Regions from separate parts of the Streptosporangium album genome, predicted to be linked through region 3. Evidence: riboswitches for the same ligand, from Rfam matches in the RefSeq annotation. Region 3 holds a riboswitch; each other region holds the start of a gene.
The links. Region 3 has a riboswitch for cyclic di-AMP ahead of FHR32_RS39225 (CHAP domain-containing protein). Riboswitches for the same ligand answer to the same signal wherever they lie in the genome.

Region 1: another riboswitch for cyclic di-AMP. It lies ahead of FHR32_RS27425 (C40 family peptidase); the one in region 3 lies ahead of FHR32_RS39225 (CHAP domain-containing protein).
Region 2: another riboswitch for cyclic di-AMP. It lies ahead of FHR32_RS46575 (hypothetical protein); the one in region 3 lies ahead of FHR32_RS39225 (CHAP domain-containing protein).

What each region holds. Positions count from the first base shown of each region.
Region 1 is NZ_JACHJU010000002.1:785,804-791,564, reverse strand. It holds gene FHR32_RS27435 (M48 family metallopeptidase) at 1-1,249, opposite strand, end outside; gene FHR32_RS27430 (hypothetical protein) at 1,246-2,031, opposite strand; gene FHR32_RS27425 (C40 family peptidase) at 2,109-2,642, opposite strand; cyclic di-AMP (ydaO/yuaA leader) riboswitch at 2,749-2,907, opposite strand; gene FHR32_RS46155 (hypothetical protein) at 3,560-3,688, shown strand; gene FHR32_RS27420 (hypothetical protein) at 3,685-4,011, shown strand; gene FHR32_RS47370 (M48 family metalloprotease) at 3,969-4,121, shown strand; gene FHR32_RS27410 (M48 family metalloprotease) at 4,175-4,465, shown strand; gene FHR32_RS27405 (C40 family peptidase) at 4,536-5,492, opposite strand; gene FHR32_RS27400 (hypothetical protein) at 5,612-5,761, opposite strand, start outside.
Region 2 is NZ_JACHJU010000001.1:1,087,470-1,093,230, forward strand. It holds gene FHR32_RS05125 (roadblock/LC7 domain-containing protein) at 80-457, shown strand; gene FHR32_RS05130 (DUF4388 domain-containing protein) at 461-1,315, shown strand; gene FHR32_RS05135 (roadblock/LC7 domain-containing protein) at 1,368-1,754, shown strand; gene FHR32_RS05140 (hypothetical protein) at 1,768-2,139, shown strand; gene FHR32_RS46575 (hypothetical protein) at 2,365-3,045, opposite strand; cyclic di-AMP (ydaO/yuaA leader) riboswitch at 3,267-3,416, opposite strand; gene FHR32_RS05150 (alpha/beta fold hydrolase) at 3,893-4,444, shown strand; gene FHR32_RS05155 (DUF4253 domain-containing protein) at 4,445-5,239, opposite strand; gene FHR32_RS05160 (DUF4142 domain-containing protein) at 5,379-5,761, opposite strand, start outside.
Region 3 is NZ_JACHJU010000006.1:91,753-97,513, forward strand. It holds gene FHR32_RS39220 (ABC transporter substrate-binding protein) at 1-698, opposite strand, end outside; gene FHR32_RS39225 (CHAP domain-containing protein) at 1,150-1,854, opposite strand; cyclic di-AMP (ydaO/yuaA leader) riboswitch at 1,874-2,010, opposite strand; gene FHR32_RS39230 (TetR/AcrR family transcriptional regulator) at 2,381-2,959, opposite strand; gene FHR32_RS39235 (oxidoreductase) at 2,975-3,847, opposite strand; gene FHR32_RS39240 (hypothetical protein) at 3,999-5,036, shown strand; gene FHR32_RS39245 (DUF6716 putative glycosyltransferase) at 5,048-5,761, shown strand, end outside.

The DNA.
Region 1 (5,761 bases), on a different contig from region 3:
CCCACGAACGCGCCATGGCGATGCGCTCGGGCGCCGTGGGATGCGAGCCGTAGAGGACGTATTCGAGGGCGTCCGGCGTCAGGTCCGAGATGTTGGTCACCGACAGCCGCTTCTGCATGGAGACGAACACGGCCGGGGCCCTGGTCAGGTCCAGCGCGTGCACGTCGGCGCGGGCCTCGATCTGCCTGCTCACCAGGTTCTGCGCGGGGCCGGACAAGAACGTGACCAGGCTGAGCAGTCCCATGAGCAGTCCCACCGCCTTCGGATCGGCCGCCGAGTCGGAGCCGGTGCGCCGCCGTAGCGGCCTCCAGGACGTCAGCAGGTAGAGCAGGCACGCCCCGCAGGCCGCGCCCAGGCCGCCGACGAGCGTGCCGTACAGCACGTCACCGGCCTTGGCGTGGCCCAGCTCGTGCGCGACCACCAGCTCGACCTCGTCCCTGGGCGCCCGGAGCAGCGTGTCGTAGACCACGATCCTGCGGGTCGCGCCGAACCCGGAGACGTAGGCGTTGAGCGCGGTGGTCCGCCGGGAGGCGTCGGCCACCAGGACATCCTCGACGGGCACCCCGTCGCGGGCGGCCATGGTGAGCAGGTCGTCGCGGAGCTGCCCGGCGGGCATCGGCGTGAAGTCGTTGAAGATCGGTTCGACCACCACCGGGTAGGCGAAGGAGACGACCACGGTCAGCGTGAACGCGCCGATCGCCGCGGGGATCCACCAGCGCCGGTAGCGGCGTGCCAGCGCGACCACCGCGAGCACCATGATCGCGGTCAGCGCGGTCCCGATGCCGATGTTCTTGATCCGGTCGGCGGTCCAGGACAGCCAGTCCTGGGTGGACAGGCCGAACGCGCGCAGCTGGGTCTCCGACCACATTCCCAGGGGCCAGCGCAGGACCGCCACCGCCACCGAGATGACGAGGACGCCCAGCAACGCCCTCAGCCACCACGGGCCCCTCAGCCGGCCGACGAGCCACGCGCCCAGCGGGGTGCCCACCAGGATCCCGGCCACCACCAGGGTCAGGCCGAGCGAGAGGTAGGCGGGCGCGCTGACCGCGGCGTCGAAGGTGTCGGCGCGGGCGACCTGGCCGGGGGTGAAGTCACGGGCCGGGTCCGGGACGAGAGGCGGGGCTGTGGCGGGCAGGACCCGCCAGGGCGTGGTGAACGCCACGACCGCCAGCGTGACCACGCCGAGGGCGGCCAGCGCCCACCCCGCCGCCCGGATATCCGGGCGCGCCTCCGTCATGGTTCGCGTCATTCCAGTTCCCTCCGGAGGTGATCACGCCACGCGGCGGTGAGCTCCGCCTGCGACAGGCCCAGCGCGCTGCCGACATCGCTACCGTAGAGCCTCACCAGTGCCTTCTCACCGAAGCGCTCCGCGATGTAGCGGCAGGCGAGCCACGCCTCCTCGTAGGCCTGTGCCAGCCTCGGGGCGCCGGGGGCGAAGTCGGCGGCCACGGGCAGCCGGGTGGGCAGCAGGCCCGCGCGCACCTCCTGGGCGAGTTCGGCGGCGGCCTCGCGGACCCCGATCCCGGAGTCGCGGTATCCCACGTAGTCGGCGAACCCCTCCGACAGCCACATCGGCACCCGGCCGCCCCGGGTCGCCCCGGTGGCCAGGTGCGTGAGCTCGTGAGCGATCACCACGTCCCGCCCCGTCTCGTTGAGCCTCGCGTAGCCCGACGGCAGGACGATCACCCGGTCGGAGGTGGCCATCGCGGCCAGGCCACGGGTGCTTCCGGCGCCCGCGAGCGCCGCCGCCTCCGCGTCGGTGGCGGGGAAGAGGATCACGGCCCGGACCGGTCCCCAGATCCGCCCGACGGCCCGGCGGGCGCGGTCGGCTCTGGAGGCCAGGTCGCGCAGGCGCGCGGGCGGGACATGGTGGCCGATCACGACGGAGTCCTCACCGCGGACCACGGTGGCGGCGCCGGGCCACGGGCCGCGCGTCTCCCCCGAAGGCGGCTCCGCCCCGGTGACCAGGCCTGCGCTCATCAGCGCCAGCATCCCGGTGAGCACGGCGCGGCGCCCTCTCGGGACGGACATATGAGCCGATGCTACTTGACGGACATGGAGCGGCCCCGTCCGTCCCCGGGAGGACGGACGGGGCCGGATTCCCTCGGTCAGCCGCCGGGGCGGACCGCTCCGGCGAAGGAGGACTTGTAGTACCCCTTCAGGCTCACGGACCGGACCGTCTTGCCGCTGCTCGGCGAGTGCACCATCTTGCCCTTGCCGACGTACATGCCCACGTGGCCCTTGCCGTAGAAGAACATCAGGTCACCGGGGCGCAGACGGCTCCACGAGACCTTCTTCCTGACGGCGCGGTACTGGCTGGTCGTGATCCTGGGGAGGGTCACACCGGCCTTGCGCCACGCGTACTGGACGAGCCCGGAGCAGTCGAACGCGCCGGGACCGGAGGCTCCCCACCGGTACGGATCGCCGATCTGCTTCCTGGCCGCCGAGACCGCCTTACCGGCCTTCACCTTCTGCAGTGCGGCTCTGCTCAACGTGGTCTTCTTGGCCTTCGCCTTCTTGGCGCTGCTCCGCGCCGCGGCGGCGGGGGCCTGAACCGTCCTCTCAACCTGAGAGTCGGTGCTTCTGACCTGGAGAGTGGGCCCGGTGTCGGCCGTCGCCTGTGCCGTCGTGGATCCCAGCACGACCGCTCCCGAGGAAGCGGTCAGAGTGAGTACGGCACCGCCCAGGGAAAGGCGGGCAAGGCGCGACAGACGGGGGTTACGCAGGGTGGTAGACAGGATTTCTCCTTGGGACTTCCACTGATGCCTACCGGGTTAGCTGACGGATTCGGGCAGGGAAGTCGCCCTACGGCATGACATATGCCGATTCACCCCTGGCCCTCCTCTGAGGGCCCATGGGTCCCCGGTTCCGCGCCTCCTGGCTGCACGGATTCGGCAGGCCGCCGCGACGGGGATCAACCCCTCGGGGGAGCGACGGCCGGTTGGATTTCTAACGGAACGCCTGCTCCGGGGAGCAGGCGCGCAATGCGGTGACATGGCGTGTCACCGCGACGCCAGAAGCTACCTCGAACACCATATTTCGGCAAAGCAATGCCATGAATACGGAGATCGATAAAGCTCTTCCCCACCTCGTGATCATTGCGTGATATGCGGTTCCCTCATCCGGATATGACCCTCGTCACATTCCACGGATCATGATCCAAAAAACGCCACTCCTGTAACATTTGTCACATCAGGTTTGATCTCTTTCTCTCCGGCCCGCGGAACGGCCGTCCTATACGTCTAGATCGCCGCGAAGTCGCCGCCGAACCTCCGGCACCGGCCAGGGGGCAGGGAAGCGACGGGCCGGCGAGCGTTGCGGCCTTCATCGCTTCCCGGAAGATCGAGCATGACGGACGGGAATGGTCACACCAAGGTGGTCCAGTACGACCAGAACCGGATGCCGATCAGGGTGATGACGCCAAGGGACCAGATGGTGAGGGCGACCGCGTGGTAGCCGATGACCGCCCCGATCGCGCGGCGCACACCGGCGGGGACGGGCAGGTGGCGCCGGGCGAGGTTGTGCAGGGTGACGTACCAGAAGATTCGTCGCCGAGACCATGCGTGCCGCCCTCGACGAAGCCGGCGATCTCGAAGCGGCGGTGAACCGTTTCGTCGGCACGGTGTCGCCCGAGGTGGCCGCGGCCCTTCGGGACGCGCTCGAGGGGCGAGACGGAGTTGCTCCGTGATCCTCTGGTTGATCTCCGCGGGGATCTCGCTGACGCCCGTCGTGCTCGGCGGACGGGTGGCCGAACACTTGGCCGCCGCACCGTGGACTCATCGGTGTCCCCGTGCCGCGCTCGTCCTCTGGCAGGCCATCGGCCTGTCCGGCGGGCTGGGAGCGGTCGGAGTGGGCCTGGTGGCCGCAGCCGCGCCGCTGGCCGTGCTCTTCCCGCACGGCATGCACACGCTGGTCTGGCAGATCACTCCTTCCTCCACGACGCCTACGTCCTGCCGAGTGAAGAGCCCGTGGCGTACTGCGTCCCAGGACGACATGCCCGCATCGTGCTGAGCCAGGGGACGCTGGACCTACTGAGCCCGCGAGAACTGCAGGCCGTGATCAGGCACGAGCGCACGCACGAGGCCGCCATGACCTCATCCTGCTGCCGTTCATCGCGCTGAGCCAGGCGTTTCCCTGGCTGAGCGCAGCTCGGACGGCCCGCGAGGTCGTCCCGGTGTTGCTGGAGATGCCGGCAGACGACCAGGCCCGCCGCGCCCACGGCGAGCTGTCGCTGGCTCGCGCCCTGGTGCGGATGGGCCACCCCCGCGGCCGGCCCGGCGGAGGCGGGACGCCGGCCCTGGCGGACAAGGCGGTCGTCCACCGGGTGGAACGCCTTCTCGACCAGCGGGACAAGCGGTCGGACTGGGCACCTGCCGCCGCCTATTCGACAGCCGGCATCCTGCTCAGCGGGCCCCTTGCCGTACTGGTGGCGCCCCTGCTCTGCATCACCGTCTGGCGCGTCTGACGGGGAACCGCGGGGGTCTGCAGAGGAGCCTCGGCCTCCCGGAACAGGAGGCCCTCCACAGACGCGCAGGTCAGGGGCGGACGGCTCCGACCACGCGACGGCCGTAGGAGGACAGCGGGACGACCTTGACGACGTCTCCGGTCTGGGGGGCGTGGACGATCTTCCCACCACCCGCGTACATGCTCACGTGCCCCAGCCCCTCGCTGAAGATGAGGTCCCCCGCCTGGAGCTCGCTCAGCGACACCTTACGGCTCGCGCCCCAGCTCCACTGCTCCCAGGTCGTGCGGGGGAGGCTGACGCCGCCGTTGCGCCAGGAGGCCTGGATGAGGCCCGAGCAGTCCCAGCCGCCCGGGCCCGTGCCGCCGTACCGGTACGGCTTGCCGACCTGGGCGAAGGCGAAGCTCAGGGCCGCCCTGGCGTTGCCCGAGGCCGGACCGTTGTACTTGAGCCCGGTGCTGTTGGGGTTTCCCGGCTGGAAGGCGTTGAGCTTGTTCAGCAGGGCGGTCTGGGACTTCACCATCTTGTCGGCCTTGGCCTTCGCCTCGGCCAGCTCGTCGCGCGTCGCGTCGGCCTCGGTCAGGGCGGCCTTGGCCTTGTCGCGATTGACGCGCAGCACCTTGTTCGCCTCGTCGAAGGCGTCCAGGGTCAGGGCGCGGGAGGTGGACATCTGGTCGACGGCGGCCAGGCCGTTGAGCAGCATGGTGGGATCGGGCTGGTTGATCATGCCCTCCCAGCCGCTCACGCTGCCGAGCTGGTAGGAGTTGACGGCCATGGTGACGAGCCCCTTGCGCAGGCCGGCGACCTTGGCGTTCTGACGGTTGAGGTCGCCGTTCAGCGTCTCGTACTTCTTGCGGGCTCGCTTCAGCTTCTCGCCGGCCTGGTTGTACTTCTCGACGACCTTGTCGGCCTGCTCGTTGAGCTTCTCCAGCTTCTTCTTGGCCTCGGCCACGGTCGGCTTCGGCTCCGCGAAGGCGCCGCCGATCGGCAACAGCAGGAGCGCGAGAGCCAACCCTGCGGCAATCGGCATCCGCCCGAATCCAACCGGCATACCCGCCACGGCCACAGCATCGCCTCCCAGTGCAAAGACCTGGGCGGAATAGTACAGAACAAGTAAGGGTTAGCTCACCTTTTTGGCCGTTTTACTCCTTACGGGCAGGTGGCAATCGCGCAGACTTTCGCGGTCATCTTGGTGGCGTCCCGCATCTGGTCGGCCCAGTCCCGCTTGGTGGGCTTGGAATACTCCCCCGCCCACAGGTAGACCAGCACGGCGTTGCCCCTGCGGACCACCACGCTCCG
Region 2 (5,761 bases), on a different contig from region 3:
CAAATGGGACACATGGTTCCCTCGAGATATCCCTACGCTGGCCGGGCGACGTCGTGAAGTCGTTGGCGAGGGAGCCCCCGTGCTTGGAATCGAAGACTGCCTCACCGAGGTCATGGCCATCCCCGGAGCGCTGGACGCGATCCTGATCGACCAGACCAGCGGGACGGCCGTAGGGGTCGGCGGCAGCCGTCGGACCGGCGTGGAGCAGTCGGCCGCCGGGTTGAGCGAGACCCTGCGAGCAACCCTGGACGGACTCGCCACAACCTCCCCCAGCGGAACGGTCCGGATCAGCGACATGATCATAACCACGGATAGCGGACATCATTTATTAAGGCCACTGGAAACGGTTTTCGACGGCCCACTGGTGATTTACGTCCGGCTCGATTTGGAGCGCTCGAATCTGGCCCTGGCCCGCCACCGTCTTCAGGCGCTGTCCAGCCGCCTGATAACGACGTGAGCCATGCCGACCGTGGAGAGCGTACTCAGCGGGCTGGCCGACGACCGCGCCACCGGTGCGCTCCGGCTGGGCAAGGCCGGGATGCTCTATCTCACCGGTGGCCGGGTGACCTACGCCGAGAGTCCGGCCGCCCCCCGGCTGGAGGATCTCCTGACCTCCGGCCGCAGAATCTCCGCCCATGCCGTACGGCAGGCCAGGCAGGCCGCCACCGAGGACCGGTGGGGCGGTGAACTCCTGGTCGCCCAGGGCGTCCTCACCCGGGGCGAGCTGGAGTTCTGCGTACTGAACTCGGTGCTCGACGCCGTGTACTTCCTGTTCGAGGCGACCGGTCACCGGCCCAGGTTCCGGCGGGGAGACCGGCACTGGCTCGGGCCTCAGTGGTATTTCGACGTGACCGGACTGCTCCGGGAGTGCAAGCGAAGGAGGGCGCAGTTGAACCAGGCCTGGCCGTCCGACGAGCTGGACGCGCTCCCGGTCGTCCCGGTGGGCCGCGTCACCGCCCAGCGGGTGGTGCTGACCTCGCTCCAGTGGGAGGTGCTGGTCGGCGCCGACTCCGCGGCGACCCCGGGGGACCTGGCGCGCAAGCTCGGCCGCCCGGCCTACTCGGTGCTGCTCGCCGTACGGCAGCTCGCCGCGGCAGGGCTGCTGCACACTCCCCAGGCCGGATCCGGCACCGTACCCGGCGCGCTGCCCAAGCGCGTGAAGAACGGCGCCGGAGGCCCCGGGGAACCGCCGGACACCGCGACGGGCGCCACCGGACCGTCCGCGCCGCTTTCGCCGCTTCCGCACGCGACAGGGGATCCCGCCGACGTCAACCTGCTCATCCGGCTCAGAGACGCATTGGAGGCATTGACGTGAGCCTGGTCCGATGCCGATGAGGCTCCGGACGCTGAAGCTGCTCGGAAGGAGGATGCCAGTGGAACTGCGTGACGAGATACAGCGGGAGATGGCGCTGCTGCGTGAGCGCATACCCGATGTGAACGGGAGCATCGCCTGCAGCGTCGACGGCCTGACGATAGCCAGCGATCTGAAAGAGGACGTCGAGCAGACCGGCGCGCTCTCCTCGGCGGTCCTGGCCCTCAGCCGCCGGCTGATGAGCATGGCCGGCAAGGGCACCTTCGAGGAGACCTTGATCTCCGGAACCAACGGTTACGCGGCCTTCTACGCCGCCGGCCCAAAGATCGTCCTCACAGTGCTGGCCCGCCCGGGCACCAACCTCGGGCTCCTGCGACTGGAGGGTCGCAAGACGGCGGTGACTCTGGCCGCCATCACATCCCGCATATCGATATCTCAGTGAATCGGAGACGCAAATGGGCAACATGGACATCTCGCTCAAAGAGATGATGGGGATCGACGGCGCCCTCGGCGCGGTGGTCGTGGACTACAACAGCGGCATGGCTCTGGGTGCCCTCGGTGGCTCCAAGGACCTCGACCTCCAGATCGCCGCGGCCGGCAACACCGAGGTCGTCAAGGCCAAGATGCGGACGATGGAGTCACTTGGCCTCAAGGACGGCATCGAGGACATCCTCATCACGCTCAGCGGTCAGTACCACGTGATCCGCCCGGTCAACGGCCGGGGCGGCAAGGGACTCTTTCTCTACGTGGCGCTCGACCGCGCCCGGGCCAACCTGGCGCTCGCACGGCACATCATGCGCGGCATCGAGGAGCGGCTCGAGGTCTGATCCTCCGGTACGGCCCGCACCCCGGGAGGCGCGGGCCGTACCGGAGCTCACCACCCGGCGGCGGTGAGCTCGTCGATCGCGTCGGCGAACTCGGGCCAGAGCGGGCGGGGCAGATCGTGGCCCCTCCGCGGGGTCCGCTCCTGCCTCTGATCCGGCATACGAGCCGGCGGATGCTCACCGGAAACCGCCCGGAGAGGCACCAGGAGGGCTCGGCCCTCCCGCCGATTACTTGTTGACCACCGTGGGCGGGGTGGCCGGGTTGTTGTCGACACGGCCCCACGCGCCGGCGGAGAACGGCACGGGCTGGTTCTTCTTACCCGGGCCGGTGCCCCACTTGGTGATCACGTAGTCGACCTTGATGTGGCCCGCGCCGCCGTTGCCGTCCACACCGAGCGTGTCGGGGTTGAACGTGCCGCCGGTCAGATCGGCGAAGGTCTTGGCGTCAAGGTCGATCATGACACCGCTGCTGGAGGGCACTCCGGGACCGCGGTCGCCGACGAAGAACTTGACCTTCTTGCCCTGGTAGACGACATAGCCCTCGGTCATCAGCGGCCAGCTCGGGCTGGCGATCATGCCCTTCTGCATCGGCTTGCCGCTCGCGGGCAGGCCGGTGTCGCCGGCGCGGCCTGAGGAGTCGTCCCAGAAGTACGAGGCCTTGGTCGAGCCGTTCAGCAGGACGACCTCGGAGCCGGACTCGGAGCCGGGCTTCGCGGAGGTGGTCTTGACCATGGCCGGGGCCGCCAGGGAGGCACCCTTGACCGCGATGGGGAGCACGGAGGTGGTGTCGGCCGTGGCGGGAAGCGCGGAGGGGAGCACCGAGACGACGCTCGCGGAGGTGAGAACGCTCGCGCCGAGGAGAGCGGCGACGACATATCGGTTCTTGCGTATGCCAAGGGAGAAGCGCATGGGAGGAAGACTCCTTCGCGAGGGAACGGGGAGACGCGGGTGCCACACAGGAGAGGCACGGGCGGATACGCGCTCACAGAGAGAGAGGAAGTGCCGGCGGTCCCGGGCACTACGCGAGGCGCGTCGGGGGGCGCCGCGTTCGAACGCGGCAATGAAGTCTTAGGAGGCCGGTACGGATGAGGCAGATACCAGCGGGAAGGGAGCGCAACGTCCCATGAGTGATGTCCTCTCCATCTCGTCTACCGGGTTAGCTGACGGATTCGGGCGGTGGAGTTGCCCTACCGCCGCATGATCGCGGCGGATTCACCCCATGAAGTGGGTCCCCGGTTCCCATGGCCCTGACGGCTTCCGGGATTCGACGCCGGCCGGCCGCTCCTTCCGCTGAAGGGCAGGTCGCCAACCGAACACAAATAGGACACTAGCGCCCATTCGAGGACAAAGCAAAACAAAACCCATGATAGACCCAGAAGATCTACCTTTATCGGCCAAGAAAGCCCTATTAGCCACCGCTTGACCTTCCGGACGGTGCGTCGAACCGGCCGGAACCACCGGGAAAACCGTTCGGCAGTTTCCGTTGATCATGCCTATGAGCTGGGCATTCTTCCCGATGACAGCCAAAGGAGGGATGATTCGACGAATATTCGCACGATCAATGCGAGGGGCACGGCGACCGGTACGCCGATCCTTCTGTCAACGCTTCTTTTTACCTCCACACAGGCCCATCGAGCAGGGAAATGGCACATCAACCGGTCGGAGCACACCCTCTGGAAGATCCAGAAGCGTCAGGACCGCCGCGGGTAAAGCCTCGGTCATGACCGGCGACCCCCAGCCGCTGTAGCGTGTACGGGTGCTGATCGCCTTCGGCTGCGCGGTGCTGTTCGCGGCCCTCTACGCGCTGGCGATGTACAGCACGGCCGGGCCGGCGGCACTCGGAGCGGTCGCCGTGACGCTGGCCGTCGCCCTCGTAGCCGTCTTGCACGGCCAGACACTCCGGGACGCGGCCGACCTCGAAGCCATCCGGCGCGTCCTGCGAGCCGACAAGCTCATCCTCGTCGGCCGTTCCTGGGGCGGCTCACTCACCGCGCGCTACCTGGCCGCCCACCCCCGGCACGTGGCCAAGGCGGTCTTCGTCTCTCCGGGAGCGCTCCGGGAAGGCGCCTACCCCGCCCACGCGCTGGTGCCCGACGACGAGGCCGACCCCCGCCCCGCGCTCCGCTCGGCCAAGGTCCCGGCGCTGATCCTGCGGGGCGAGTGCGACTACCTGAAGCCGGAGGTGGCCGAGGACTACCGGCGTACCCTGCCGGGCTCCACGCTCGTCGCTGTCGCAGGCGCGGGCCACTCCATCACCACCGAGCAGCCCGAGTATCTCCCGCTGCTCCGAGACTTCCTGCTCAGCTGATCAGTCCCACCAGAACGACCAGGCGTTCCTGCCTCTGATCTGCTCCGCGTAGTCGACCAGCGTCCCCGCGCTGTAGATGACGCTGTCGGGGCAGAACGTCCAGTGCTCGGCGGCGACGTGCAGGGCGTGTTCCGGGGTGACCGGGGGCGCGGCGACGCTCAGGTCAAGGGTGTTGAAGCCCATGCCGACCACTCGCACGCCGAACCTGTCCTCCCAGCTCCGCACCACGGCCGCGAGCGGGACCATCCACTCGTTGTGGTTCAGCGCGCCCTGCCACCCCATGACGGCCAGCGCGTCGGCCCCCCGCTCCGCCGCGACCAGCCCGAGCGGGGTCCTGCGCTCGGCGACCATCCCGGCGTACCAGTCGGCGACCACGCCGGGATCGGCGGCGAGCTCGCCGGACGGGGCCGGGCCGGGACACCGCGGTCCGAACGGGTCAAGCAGCTCCAGCTGGTCGACATGGGCCTTCTCGGTCCAGTCCGACCACACCTCGGCCATGAAAGCGGCGGGGTGGTAGTTGTCGATCTCGGCAACCGCGTCCGGGGCGATCTGGCCCGCCGACCACGGCTGGACGGAGTCCTCCAGCAGCACCGGCCACAGGCCCGAACGCCCGTGCTCCCCCCGTAACTCGGTCCAGAGCTCGCCGGCGACCGCCTCGTCACTCAGCCAGAACGCCGGACGGTGGCCGGCCACAGACCCCGCGTAACCGGGATCGGGCCACACCACGTCTCCGGGCGGCAACGCGGTCGCAAGCGTGCGTCCCTCACCGCCGTCGGGGAACAGCCGGCCCAGCACTGGCGGAAGTTGCCCACGCTCGCAATCGCTCATCCCTACCGATCCGATCCTGACCACGGACCAATTTTGGCGTGTCGGCGCCCAGAGCGACAGTTAGCCCCCGGGACCGGGCGGAAATCAGCGGGATCCGGTGGACGGGTCAGGGGTTCCTCGCCGCCTGTGACAGGGACACCCGCAGAATCGTCCCCGGCTGGTCCTGCCCCAGGGCCCCGACGGACTTCTGTACGGCGAGCAGCCGGTTCAGGTGGTCCTGGATGACCGGCTCGGCGGCCTTGGCGAGCGCCTTGACCTGTGGCACCGACCCCTTGTCGATCTCATTCCTGGTCGCGCCCAGGGCCGCACGGTGACTGTAGATCATCGTCTTGGTCCAGGCCTTGTCGAACGCCGCGCCGGACAGGGCGTCCAGTTCCTTGGCCTTGGCCTGCTGGCGTGCCGTGGGCTGCGTGGGCAGAGCCACCTTCAGACGCTGCGCGATCTGCTTGAGCCTGCTTTCGAGCTTGGTGTGGCCGGCGGCGAGGACGG
Region 3 (5,761 bases):
GCCTCCTGCGACAGGACCACGTTGTAGAGGGTGTTGGGTCCGTCGAGGAACTTCGGGGCGCCCTTGCCGGGGTTGGCGGCCTGGAACTTCTTGCCGATCTCCATGAAGGAGGCCCAGTCCGGCCAGAGTTTGCTGACCTCGTCGCGTTCGCCCGGCAGGCCGGCCTTCTCGAGCAGGTCCTTGCGGTAGCACATGCCCATGCCGCCGATGTCGGTGCCGAGGGCGAAGAGCTTGCCGTCCTTGTTGATGCCGTTGTCCCATTTCGCGGCGGGGAAGTCGGTCTTGCGGCTGTCCAGCCCGTACTGGGCGAGGTCCGTGAAGAACTGCGGGCGGGCCTTCATGAGGCCCATCGCGCCCTCGTCGATGCCGACGATGTCCCCGGTGCCGCTGCCGGCCTGCAGCTTCTGCAGGAGCTGGGGCAGGTAGACGTCCTCGAACCGGTCGGTCAGGTTCTGGTATTTGACCTGGATGTTCGGGTGCGCCGCGTTCCACGTCTCCACGGCCTTCTTGTAGCCGAAGTTCGCGCCGCCGCCGAAGGTGTGCACGGTGATGGTCACCGGCTCGGCGGCGGGCGCGGAGGCGCCGCCGCCGGCCGCGGACTTGGCGGGCTCGTTCGAACCGCAGGAAGTGATCGCCAGGGCGGTGGCCGCCATCACCGCGACCGCGGCGAGCTTGCCATGCCGCTTGGTGTTCAACATTACGGACCCCTCTCAGGTGGTCGCCCGAATTGATGGGAGGTGACATCGCGCATCGGTCCCCGACAAACACGATGCGCGATGGGTTAGGTTCCTCAACGTTTTTTGGGAGCGCTCCCACGAAGAGTGGACGATAGGCAACCAAGGCGTCAATATGCCGAAACTCAACCGTTACATCTGGCCTGTTCGTGGGGGATTAATGACTTGATACCTCGCAAACCTCTCAGAGAGGCGCCTGGGAGCGCTCCCATCACATAGTGACGTACCGTGACATTCCGTACGGCAGAGCCGTCGTCGGGGAAAGCGGGCATCCGGGGGCTGCGGGCGGCGGGCCCCCGGAAGGCGGCGGGCCGGACGCCGGAAAGGGGCCCGGCTCAGATGAGCCGGGCCCCTTTCGGTGCCGGTGGGCCGGCCCGTCCGGAGACGGGTGGCCGTGGTGTGCGGTGCCGGTGGGTCAGCCGCTGTAGACCGGGTAGCCGTAGCCGACGACCTGGGACTTGGGCCGGACGCGCGCCTCGACCTTGCCGTTGCCGGTGTTGCCCTCGATCGTGCTGATCGTGCCGTCGCCGTTGTCCTTCTTCACGAAGCCGACGTGGTCGATCCCGCTGATGTCCTTGCCGCCCTGCCAGTCGTAGAACACGACGGCGCCGGGCTTGGCGACGTCACCCCAGTGGCCGTTGTCCTTGAACCACTGAGCGTAGGCGACGGTGTAGGCGTCCCAGCCCATGGTGGGCCGGATGCCGGCCTGATCGCCGACCCAGGAGACGAACATCGCGCACCAGGGGGCGTTGGCGTAGTCGGCCACGTTGCCGCCGTCGCGGGCGAGGGTCTCCCTGGCTCGCGGGGAGGACATGTACCAGGACTGGAACTTCGTCCCGCCGCCCTGGGCGTTCTCCGAGATGCCGATCTGGCGGGCGGCGATGTCCAGGACCTGCGAGGCGGTGACCTTGGGCAGGCGCTCGGCCTGGAGCTCGAGAGGGGTCTTGGCGACGTTGGCGGTCTTGACGACCTCCGTCGAGGGAGCACTGAGCGGGCTGTGCCCGGCGGTCTCCGCGAGGGCCGCGGGAGCCGCGAGGGTGCCGCCACCGACGAGGATGGACGCGCCGAGAAGAATGTGGGCCAGGTTACGTGACCTGGGAGTAACGCGGTTCGTGGCCATGAGGGGGAGAACTCCTTGCTTCGCTTCTCATGCCGCCTACCGGGTTAGCTGACGGGTTCGGGCTGGGAAGTGCCCTACGGCGCGAAGGCGTCGATTCACCCCAAGAAAAGTGGTTCCCCGGTTCCGCGAGATCCGCGGATTCGGCGGCCGTGCTCATGGGGCGGAGTCATCCGCTCCGATGAAGCACGGACGGGCAATGTGATGGTGGCCGCGTAGGTCTTGGTTGACCGAGGCATTCACCAGGAATGACTCGAAACTACGTGAAAGGGACGAACAATTACAAGTAGGGCACATTGCCCTGACTTGGGAATACGCCGAAATCGAGGGGGAAGCTTTGGGGTCCCGTCAGGATCGACGACTCCGGGCCAGGCGCCCGCTCGGAGCTGGAAACGCCTATGGGGAAGGCGTTCCCGGGCGGCGGCGCCACGGCGGGGCCGCCCTGTCGTAATCTCTCCCCCGGCAGTTTCGCCATCAACGTAGATCTTTTAGATAAGGGCCTCTTCACCTGCGAAAACGCCCGTCGCGCTCATGGTTTGACCTCGGCCCAGGCATGGATCAGCGGCAGCAGCACCCTGTCGACCGTGTCCTCGACGAAAGCCTCGTCCAGTGGCCTGCCGCTGATGAGCAGCCGGTGCCAGACCAGGGCCTCGGTGACCGTCCTGATCTCGCCGGGATCCGCCTTCCCCCGCAGCTCGCCCCGCTCGCGGGCGCGGGCGAGCAGCGGGGTGGTGCCGGTGATGTCGGGGCGCGGCACGTTCTCGCGCAGGGCGGCCGCCAGTTCGGGGGTGGTGAGCATGGCCGGGAGCAGTCCGAAGACCAGACCGTGCTTCTGCTCCATGGTCCGGCAGAATCCGCCCACCGCCGCCACGAGGTCACCGCGCATCGTCCCGGTGTCGGGCGGCGGTGTGACGTCGATCTCCAGATGGTTGCAGACCAGGTCCACCACCAGGGCCTCCTTGCCCGGCCAGCGGCGGTAGATCGTGGCCTTGCTCGCGCTGGCGCGCTTGGCGATCTGGTCGACGGACATGCGGTCGAACCCGACCTCGGAGAGCAGCTCCATGGTCGCGTCGAGAATCGCCCGCTCTCGCCTGGGGTCGAGACGCAAGGTGCCTCCGGTGGGCTACGAGTGCTGTGTGATCGCCTCGAATCGTACGCCTGTGAACTCCTCCGACCTCTCCCACAGCCGCCGGGCCACGCTCTCGTCCAGCGCCCTGGGGGAGGGGGTCAGTGCCTTCAGGCCGGGACCGATGAACTGACCTCCGGTCACGCGGGGAGAGGTGGCGGCGTAGAGGGAGGGGGCCGCGCCCTTGTGCGGAGGCTTGAGCACCAGCCGGATGAGGGCGTTGAGCGGTCCGGTGAGCACGCCCAGCTTCATGATGCCGGTGGCGGTGGCGCCGGGATGGGTGGCCACACTGAGCAGCCGTCCCTCCGCCCGGCGCTGCAGTTCCAGCGTGAACAGCAGGTTGGCGAGCTTCGATCTGCCGTAGGCCGAGAACCGCCCGTAGCCACGGTCGAGGCCCAGGTCGTCGAAGTCGATCTTTCCCAGGCTGTGGGCGTCACTGGAGACCGTGACGACCCGGGCGCCCGGCCTGGCCAGGAGTTGCGGCAGCAGTAGCCCGGTCAGGGCGAAGTGCCCCAGGTGGTTGGTGCCGAACTGCATCTCGAAGCCGTCGGCGGTGGTCCGCCGGGGGATCATGCCGACTCCCGCATTGTTGATCAATATGTCGACGGGCCCGTCGACGGCGGCGGCGAACGCCCGCACCGAGCTCAGGTCGGCCAGGTCGAGCCGTCGCAGCTCGATCCGCGCGCCCGGGACCTCCGACCGGATCGCGTCCCGGGCGGCCTCTCCCTTGACGAGGTCCCGTACGGCCATCACGACCCGGGCGCCGTGCCCGGCCAGCTGCAGGGCGGTGGGAATCCCGATGCCGCCGCCGGCGCCGGTGACCACCGCGGTGGAACCGGTCAGGTCGGGGATGTCGTTCGGAGTCCACATGACGTGCTCCTCTGAGACGTGAGATTAGATGTACGAAACCGTTCCGTACACTACGGTAGGCCGTCCCGCACCGGACGCGCAAGCGGGTGTACGCGCGTGTTCACCCGTAGTTCCCGGGCGCGTAAGCCGTCCCGGTTACGGTGAGGCGGTCGTGAACGGGTCATCGCCCGGCGTGGAGGACGGTCGAGACCACGCGCGGGAGCAGAGTTCGGCCGTCGCCTGGGTGGAGTCACCGCTGCAGATGCTCTGCGCCGTGGAGGCCTGCCACGCCGGGCTGCTCGGCGCCCACGCCCGGGTGGTGCCCCGTGCGGGGCTGCGCCCGCTCGCCGTCACCGGCCGGGAGATCTCCCGGCTGGACCTTCCTCCGGGGCTGGAGATGGCACCGCCCGAACCCGAGATGCCCAGGCCCCGGCGGGGCGCGGCCTGGGCGGCCGGCGACGCCTTCTCCGGAAAGGTCCAGGCGGGCTGGCTCACCGCCCTGCCCGGCCGGATCGTGATCGTCGACGACGGCCTGGCCACCATCAGGCTCCTGGAACTGCTCACCGGCCGGATCTGGACCCCGCTGCTACGGGCCCGTGCCACCGCCGGCCCCCTGCGGGCCGCCCTCGGAACGGCCGCCGGCCTGCGGCTGCGCGCCGCCGCCCGATCCGGCAGGCTGTCGGTCTTCACCGCCCTGCCCGTCCCCGACGAGCTGGCGCGGGCCGTACGGGACAGGGGAGCGGAGCTGATCACCCACGACTTCGCCTGGCTGCGGTCACAGCCCCTGCGCAGGCCCCGTCCCGAGGAGCGCACCGTCGTGCTGGGCACCTCGCTGGTCCGCAACGGCCTGATCCACCGCGACCCCTACCTCACCTGGCTGGCCGGGCTCGGCTCCTCCGAGCCGGTGGCCTACTTCCCGCACCGCCGGGAGGACCCTCACGATCTCGCCCAGATCGGGCGACAGCCCGGTATCACCGTCTACGACGGCGGGATCCCGGCCGAGATGACCCTGCGAGGACTGGCCGCCGAACAGCGGGTGCTGAGCCTGCCCTCCACCGCGGTCACCTCCCTCCGGGTCCTGCTCTCGGCCCGTGGCGTCGCCGTGGAGACGGTGGACGTCCCCGACACGTGGTGGACCGCCCAGGCGGCTCCCTCACTCCGTTCCCATCTGTCGATGTTCGCCCATCACGACACTGGAGTCACAGGTTGAAGGTTCTGGCCGTGGCCGACTCGGATTCCTACCTGAAGTGGGCCGCCCACCTGCTCGATGATCTCCCTTCGAGCTGTACGGCGGAGCTGACGGTGATCCGTACCCCCATCACGCCCTCCCCGGCCCAGATCCGCGCGGCCGTCGCCGGCGCGGCCGCCGATCCACCCGTGCTGTCGGCCCGGGGACTGCGCCGGGCCGCCGAGCGGTTACGGCCCGATGTGGTGCTGGTCGCCTGTACCGGGCCCGTGGTGGACATCCTGGTGGGCGAGGTGCTCGCCGGCCTGGCACCGCGACCGGTGTTCGTCTCCGGGCTGCCCGGGATCTCCATCCCGGCGACCGAGAAGGCATGGGTGTTCCGCAGCGGGTGCGACCTGTTCGTCCTGCACAGCGAGCGGGAGGTCGAGGAGTTCTCGGCGCTGGGCCGTGAGCTGGGCGGGGGCGGGGCGGTGGGCCTGACCCGGCTGCCGTTCCTGAACAGCGGCGAGGACGTCCCCGTCACCGGCCCGCGTAACCGGGTGGTGTTCGCGACCCAGGCCAAGGTGCCCAGGCGCAGGGAGGAGCGCGAACGGATCCTGCTCGCCCTGGCCGAGCTGGCCGAGCGGCGTCCGGACCTCGACGTGGTGGTCAAGCTCCGTGCCCTGGACACCGAGCGGCAGACCCACAACGAGCGCCACCCCTACCAGCGGCTGTGGCAGTCGCTGACGGACGGAGGCCGGGTCCGCCCC